Linked DNA regions of Gemmobacter sp. 24YEA27. The protein of the gene in region 1 interacts with the protein of each later gene in a pairwise test. Links are inferred from orthologs where the notes say so. Each region holds a gene or a part of one and is shown in the gene's direction. Other genes may lie near its edges.

Region 1 (4,151 bases):
GGGTCGAGATCGACACATCCTCGGGCTTTCATATCGTCACCGAGCGGCTGACCACCGCGCTTGACCGGTCAGGCGCCGCAAGCGACAGCGCGGTCACCGCAAGCGGCCCCCAGGTCACCATTGACGCCGACAGCTTCACCCTGACACAGCAAAGTGACACCGGGGCCGCCTCCCCCTATCTTCTGGTTTTCTCAGGCTCGGTAAAGCTGGTATATGAGCCAGGCGCACCAGGACGCGAAACGGATACACCATGACACCGATTGCCCGCCTTTTGCTTTCGCCGCTGACGCTCATTCTGGCGCTGGCTGTATCGCCCGTCTTTGTGCAGCCCGTTTTGGCGCAGGGAGCGACAATCTCTTTCGGCCCTATGACCCAGGACACCAGCCTGCCGGTCGAGATCAAGGCCGATACGCTTTCGGTGAACAATGCCGATGGCTCGGCGGTGTTTTCAGGCAATGTCCTCGTAGGCCAGGGCGAGATGCGCCTGACTGCGGCAGAAGTGCGGGTCGAATATGCCGCCGACAGCCGGGCGATCAGGCGTCTTCACGCCACCGGAGGTGTAACCATCGCCAGCGCGCAGGATGCCGCCGAATCACGCGAAGCGGTCTATGAAATCGACAGCGGACTTGTCGTCATGACAGGTGATGTGCTGCTGACCCAGGGCGCCAGCGCGCTTTCCGGGCAAAAGCTGACGATTCGGATGAAATCCGGTACCGGCCTGATGGAGGGCGGCGTTTCGACCACCTTCCTGCCCGGAGCCAACTGATGGTTCTTGCTGATAATGTGCAGCCGCCGGCGGCCCGGGACGCGACCGAATCCGCCGGGCTGCAGATCCGCAACCTTCGGAAAAGCTACAAGAAACGCCCTGTTATCCGCGATGTGACAATGGATCTGCGGCGCGGCGAAGTGGTGGCGCTTCTGGGCCCCAATGGCTCGGGCAAGACCACCTGTTTCTATTCCATCGCCGGTCTTGTGACGCCCGAAGGCGGCCAGGTGCTGATTGACGGGCGCGATGTGACGCCTTTGCCGATGTATCGCCGTGCGCGGCTTGGGATCGGCTATCTGCCGCAGGAGGTCTCGATCTTTCGCGGCCTTTCGGTCGAGGACAATATCCTCGCCGTCCTGGAAATCGCCCATGCCGACCGCCACAAACGGCGCGAGCGGCTGGAGGAGCTGCTGTCGGAATTTTCGATCACCCATCTGCGCCAGGCCCCTGCCCTGGCATTGTCGGGCGGCGAGCGCCGGCGGGTCGAAATCGCGCGCTGCCTTGCCGCTGATCCGAAATATCTCCTGCTTGATGAACCCTTCGCCGGGGTCGATCCGATTGCGGTGAATGAGATCCGGCACCTGGTCCAGGACCTGAAATCGCGCGGCATCGGGGTGCTGATCACTGATCACAACGTGCGAGAAACGCTGGGTATCGTCGACCGCGCCTATATCCTGCATGACGGCAAGGTGCTGATGTCCGGCACCACCGATGAAATCGTCCGGGACGAGACCGTCCGCCGCGTCTATCTGGGCGAAAATTTTCGTATGGCCTGAGCCATTTGCGCGATCTCGTGCAGAGGCCTGACGATTCGGTTGACAGGCCGCGCGCGCTGTCACCAAATGGTCATATGAGCGCAAGCATTGCCCACCGCGACCGAGGTCAGGGCGGCCGTAAATGGCCCCGCCGCCTTGCGGTCCTTCCCACCAGCCCCCAGATCAGAAAGACGACCCGACAGACGACATGTCTTTGAAGACCCGGGTTCGTGACAGCATGTTCACCGGCCCGGCCCTGAAAGCAGAGGAGTTATCATGCGCTACCAGATCAGCGGCAAACAAATCGACATCGGAGAGGCCCTGACCACTCATGTCAAAGCCGAAATTGGCGAGTTGATCGAAAAATATGCGCAGCGTGCCACCGATTGCCTGGTGGTCTTCTCGCGCGCGGCGCATGAATCCGTCTGCGAGACGACGATCCACCTGGCCACCGGCCTGAATGTCTCGGCCAAAGGCAATGCAACGGAAATCTATGCCGCTTTCGAGAGCTGCCGCGAACGTCTGGACAAGCAGGTGCGCCGCTACAAGCGCCGGTTGCGCAGCCATCACGTCGATCGCAAGGGGCCAGTTGAATTCGGCGCCGCCTCGTCCTATATCCTCGCCCCATCCGAGGAACACGAGGATGCCGAGCCAGAAACCCTTGCTCCGGTCGTAGTTGCCGAGATGGAGACGAAGATTCCTTCGATCACCGTCGGCGAGGCCGTGATGCAAATGGAGCTGGCGGGGCAAAAAATGCTCGTGTTTCGCAATGAAGGCCATGGGGGCGTGAACGTGGTGTATCGTCGAGACGACGGCAACATCGGCTGGATTGACCCTCGCAACAGCGGGTGACGGGCCGGTGCCCTTCCCTGCCTGACCACAGGATTTCTGCTTTCTCATGGAACTATCCAGTCTTCTCGTCCCCTCTGCCGTCCGCGTGGTCGGCCAGTTCACTTCGAAGAAACGCCTCTTCCAGGAGCTGGGGGATATCGCGCAATCGGCCTGGAACATCCCGGCCGATCCCGCAGTAGACGGGTTGCAGGAACGTGAGACGCTGGGTCCGACCGGCGTGGGGCATGGCATCGCCCTGCCCCATGCACGGATCGAAGAACTCGACCGTATCGCCGGTATTTTCATCCGGCTGGAAAAGCCGCTGGATTATGATTCAGTCGACCGCCAGCCGGTGGATCTGATCTTCTGCCTGCTCGCGCCAAAGGATTCCGGGGTCGACCACCTGAAGGCACTCGCCCTGGTCAGCCGCACTATGCGCGACCAGAGCGTGGTCTCGAAACTGCGCTCTAACACGGATCCCGCAAAGCTGCACGCGATCCTCGTAGAGGCGCGCAGCACTCAGGAAGCGTAATTTCGCGCGCGGGCGGCAGCCGGGGGCTTCACCCCCGGAACCGCAGAGTAATTTCCTCAAGAGGAAGCAGGCTGTCTTCCTCTTGACTTAAATCCTCAGCTCACTGCCAGGCTCAGCTAAAGCGCTGTCGCGGAACGTGTGTCCCGATTTCGGGGATTACGCGCGATATCACCCCAGCACGAGGATCAACGCACCCTTTGCGAGACGCAGCGGGTGAAAGCCGAAGTTCGCCTCGGGGACGCCATCCAACTCTGGCCCGCCGCACACCACGGGGTCACCTGCCGGCTCCGGCAGACGCGCGGTGGCGCGGGCGCTGCGCATAGCAACCATGACGCGAAAGCCATGCCGGCCTTTGATCCTGATCAGGCACCGCGCCGCCCGGGCACGAGGACAGGGCGTCGCCCAAAGGAGGCAGCCTTTGTGATCACAACTGAGTACAATCCGCGCCCCGCAGAGGCTCGTTGATCATCACAATGTCGCGCTGACGCCGCGAAACCATGGAAAAGCCGACATTTTCCTGCCGGTTTCGTCTGTTATGGGGTTGTAATCCAGGGCCTGTATCTTCCATTTTGGAAACAACTTCCCCCCGGTTTTCCCCGGAAACCTTCCGCGCCTTGTCAGCCATGACAAGCGAATCGCCGCAACCGAGCCCTCCGGGGCACGGAGAGCGGCGTGTAAGAGTGTGGTTTCAGGCGCGCGCGGGGGCATGGATATGACAAGCGACAAAACAGGAGTGACGGCCACAGAATGATCGAGCAGAACCTGATCCTCATTCTCGTGTTGCTGCCGTTTCTGGCAGCAATTGCCGCAGCCACGCTTCCGGTGAATTCGCATGGCGCGGCCGCCTGGGTCTCGGGCCTTTCGCTTGCCGGTGGCCTTGTGATCCTGATCACGCTTTACCCGCAGGTCTCGGAAGACGAGGTGGTGCGCAGCCTTGTGCGCTGGCTGCCGATCCTCTCGATCAACCTGAATTTCCGGATGGATGGTTTCGCCTGGATGTTCACCTTCATTGTGCTGGCGATCGGCATTCTGGTGGTGATCTATGCGCGGTTCTATCTGGCCAAAACCGATCCGGTGCCACGGTTTTACAGCTTTCTGATGGCGTTCACCGGCGCGATGATCGGGATGCTCCTTTCGGGCAATATCCTGATGCTGGTCGTGTTCTGGGAACTGACCTCGATCATGTCCTTCCTCCTGATCGGCTACTGGCATCAGAGCCAGTCGGCCCGCGACGGTGCCCGGATGGCGCTGATCGTGACGGCGGGGG
Region 2 (3,507 bases), 2.4 Mb from region 1 along the record:
CTCGACCTCGCGCGATCTGCCGGGGGAAATCCGCGCCGGGCGTTTCCGCCAGGAGCTGTTTGACCGCCTGAACGTGGTGCCAATTCCGGTGCCCTCGCTGGCAGATCGTCGCGATGACATTCCCGAACTCGCCCGCCATTTCGTGGCCTGGTTCCATCGCAGCCAGGGCCTGCCTTTGCGCCCGATCAGCCCTGATGCCGAGGCGATGCTGCAGACCATGTCCTGGCCGGGCAATATCCGTCAGCTGCGGAATATGATCGAACGCGTGCTGATCCTCGGCGAGGGCACCGACGAGATTGAAGCGCGTGAGCTGCCCGGGGCCGAAGGGGCCAGCGGCGCCGGTGAAACGATGGTGCTGGGCGGCGCGGTGGCGACATTGCCCCTGCGTGAGGCGCGCGAGCTTTTTGAACGCGAATATCTTCTCACCCAGATCAACCGCTTCGGCGGCAATATCTCGCGGACGGCGAATTTCGTCGGCATGGAACGTTCAGCGCTGCACCGGAAGCTGAAAAGCCTCGGTGTGGTGACCTCGTCGAAATCCGGCACCCGCAGCGCCTATTTCGATGACGACTTCCAGGAGGGCGAGGCGGGCTGAGCACGGCCCGGGCAGCATCTCCGGGGGGGGAATTGACCTTTCGGAAGCGCTTTGCGAAACAGGGCAAATGACGGCGGGCGAGGCCAGAGGAGAACCCTATGAAGGTCATCATCTGCGGCGCCGGCCAGGTCGGCTGGCAGATTGCGCGCCAGCTGGCCGGTGAGAAAAACGATGTCACCATCGTTGACACCAATGCCGATCTGATCCGCCGCGCGACCGAGGTTCTGGATGTTCAGGGCGTTGTGGGCTTTGCAAGCCATCCCGACATTCTGGAAAAAGCCGGCGCCCGCGATGCCGATATGGTGATCGCCGCGACCTATTCCGACGAGGTGAATATGGTCACCTGTCAGATCGCGGCTTCGGCCTTTAATGTCACCCGCCGCATCGCGCGGATCCGGGCGCAGAACTATCTTGAGACCGGCTATTCCGATCTCTACAACACCGACCGGCTGGCGATTGATGTGATCATCAGCCCGGAGCTTGAGGTGGCCGAGGCCGCGCTGCAGCGGCTTGCTGCGCCCGAAACCTTTGACACCGAGGTTTTCATGTCGGGGCGCGCGCATCTGCTGGGGATCCGTCTTGGTCCGGAATGCCCGGTGCTGAACACGCCCCTGCGCCAGCTCAATGACCTCTTTCCCTCGCTCCGGGCGATCGTGGTGGGGGTGCGCCGCAATGAGAAGCTCTTCGCGCCGCATCCCGAAGATCAGCTGCTGGAAGATGATCAGATCTATCTCTTCGTCCATACCGAGGATATGAGCCGCAGCCTCGGGATCTTTGGCAAGCGTGAACATAAGCAGGACCGGATCGTCATAGTCGGCGGCGGCAATGTCGGGCTGACAGTGGCGCGGGCGCTGGAGGCGCGGTCCGACCGGGTCCGGGTGCGGATGATCGAGAAGAACCGCCAGATTGCCGAGGCCGCCGCCGATCAGCTGTCGCGCACCATCGTGCTGAATGGTGACGGGATGGATATGGATCTGCTGGCCGAGGCAGGGGTGGACCGGGCCGATGCCGTTCTGGTGGTCACCGATGATGACAAGACCAATCTTCTGGTTTCGGTGCGCGCCAAACAGGCGGGCTGCCCGCTGACCATCGCGCTGGTCAATGACCCGACCATGGCGCCTTTGATGGCGGCGCTGGATCTCGACGCCTGGATCAATCCGCGCGCGACCACGGTCTCGTCGATCCTGCGCCATATCCGGCATGGCCGCGTTCGCGCCGTCTATTCGCTCGGCGATGGCGAGGCCGAGATGATCGAGGCCCAGGTGATGTCGACCTCTCCGATCTCTGGCAAGATGATCCGCGATATTGCATTCCCCGAAGGCGTGCTGGTCGGCGGCGTGATGAAGGGCGACCGGATGCTCAAACCCGAACCTGATACGCGGATCGAGCCCGGTGATCTGGTCGCGGTCTTTGCCCTGGTGAAAGATGTGCCCGAGGTCGAGCGCCTGTTCCAGGTCTCGATTGATTTCTTCTGATGCGGCCGCTGGCCGGGCTCCCGCGGGGTGGCAGGCGCCCGCTGTTATGGGATGTGCCGCTTCTGGTGCTGGCTCTGGGCGTCGTCGGGGTCCTGTGCTGGATCCCGGCGGCCCATGCCGCAAGCCTGAGTGATCACCGCACGGCGCAGAGCTTTTTCTATTCCGGGCTCCTCCTTGTCGTGCTGACCGTGATGCTGGCCATGGTGACCCGCGACCCAAAGCGCCGCCATTCCGCCCATAGTCAGCTGGCAGCACTGGCGGGAACCTATGCTCTTCTGCCTGTCGCCTTCGCCCTGCCGCTGGTGCCGCTGATCCGCGACACCACGCTGCTCAATCTGTGGTTCGAGATGATCTCGTCTTTCACCACCACCGGCGCCACCGGCTATGCACCCGACCGGCTGCCGGCTTCTGTCCATCTGTGGCGGGCGATGGCGGGCTGGCTCGGCGCCTATTTCGTGCTGATCGCGGCCTGGGCGGTGCTCGCACCTCTGAACCTCGGCGGGGCCGAGGTGATCTCGGGGCAGCTTCCGGGGCAAAAGAGCCAGCTGATCGGCCGCGCCGGCGGGTTGACCGACCCGCGCGAGCGGCTGACCCGTGCGTCTTCAGCGATCCTGCCGGTCTATGCCGGGCTGACCTTCGCACTGTGGATCATGTTGCTGATCGCGGGCGAAAACGGGCTGATCGCGCTGACCCATGCGATGGGAACGCTTTCGACCAGCGGCATCTCGGCGGGGACGGGGCAGGCGGTGTTATATTCCGGCCTCGCGGGCGAGGTGCTGATCTTCTTTTTCTTCCTGCTGGCGCTCAGCCGCCATCTGATGCCGTTCAACCTGCCAGGCCAGGTGCATGGATCGCTGCGCCAGGATCCCGAGATCCGGCTCGGCCTGATCCTGATCTCGCTTGTGGTCGTCGTTCTGCTGCTCCGCCATCTGGTGGCGGATGCCGGGGCGGGCGGCGAGGAGAGCCTTGCCGCGCTGATCCGCGCCTTCTGGGGATCTCTCTTTACCGCCGCCTCCTTCCTGACCACCACCGGCTATGAAAGCATCTGGTGGAGTTCGGCGCGCAACTGGGCGGGGATGGGATCGCCGGGGCTGATGCTGATGGGGCTTGCGATCATCGGCGGCGGGGTGGCGACGACCGCCGGCGGGGTGACGCTTCTTCGGGTCTGGGCGCTTGGCCTCCAGGGCAAGCGCGAGCTGGAACGCATCATCCACCCGCATTCCATCGGCAGCGGCGCCGAGGCGCGCAGGCTTGCCGGGCGCGGCGCCTGGTTCGCCTGGATTTTCTTTATGCTTTTCGCGATATCGGTCGGCCTGATCACCGCCGCGCTGACCCTGTTCGGACTGCGGTTCACCGAGGCGCTGATCTTCTGCCTTTCGGCCCTGACCACCACCGGCCAGCTCGCCTGGCTTGCCGGGGCCGAGCCGCTGTCCTGGG

The links. Proteins that work in one complex are often made in the same cells at the same time.
Region 2: the proteins of QNO18_RS01715 (region 1) and trkA interact in binary tests that used the Escherichia coli proteins (3 or more experiments, as listed by UniProt). The link is inferred for Gemmobacter sp. 24YEA27 from one-to-one orthologs.

Annotation. Positions count from the first base shown.
Region 1 is NZ_JASJPW010000001.1:339,266-343,416, forward strand. What follows is about bases 1,367-4,151. They hold QNO18_RS01715 (PTS sugar transporter subunit IIA), read left to right. Parts: upstream 1,367-2,419; coding sequence 2,420-2,884; downstream 2,885-4,151. Other genes in these bases: lptB (LPS export ABC transporter ATP-binding protein), read left to right, coding at 1,367-1,542; raiA (ribosome-associated translation inhibitor RaiA), read left to right, coding at 1,798-2,373; QNO18_RS01720 (hypothetical protein), read right to left, coding at 3,053-3,214; QNO18_RS01725 (monovalent cation/H+ antiporter subunit A), read left to right, coding at 3,632-4,151. Outside these bases: LPS export ABC transporter periplasmic protein LptC, read left to right, coding at 1-254; QNO18_RS01700 (LptA/OstA family protein), read left to right, coding at 251-766; more of lptB, read left to right, coding at 766-1,366. UniProt on the Escherichia coli protein: Seems to have a role in regulating nitrogen assimilation.
Region 2 is NZ_JASJPW010000001.1:2,701,469-2,704,975, reverse strand. What follows is about bases 1-2,881. They hold trkA (Trk system potassium transporter TrkA), read left to right. Parts: upstream 1-693; coding sequence 694-2,070; downstream 2,071-2,881. Other genes in these bases: QNO18_RS13450 (potassium transporter TrkG), read left to right, coding at 2,070-2,881; QNO18_RS13460 (sigma-54 dependent transcriptional regulator), read left to right, coding at 1-595. In the rest of the region: more of QNO18_RS13450, read left to right, coding at 2,882-3,507. UniProt on the Escherichia coli protein: Part of the constitutive potassium transport systems TrkG and TrkH. May regulate the transport activity of TrkG and TrkH systems. Binds to NAD(+) and NADH.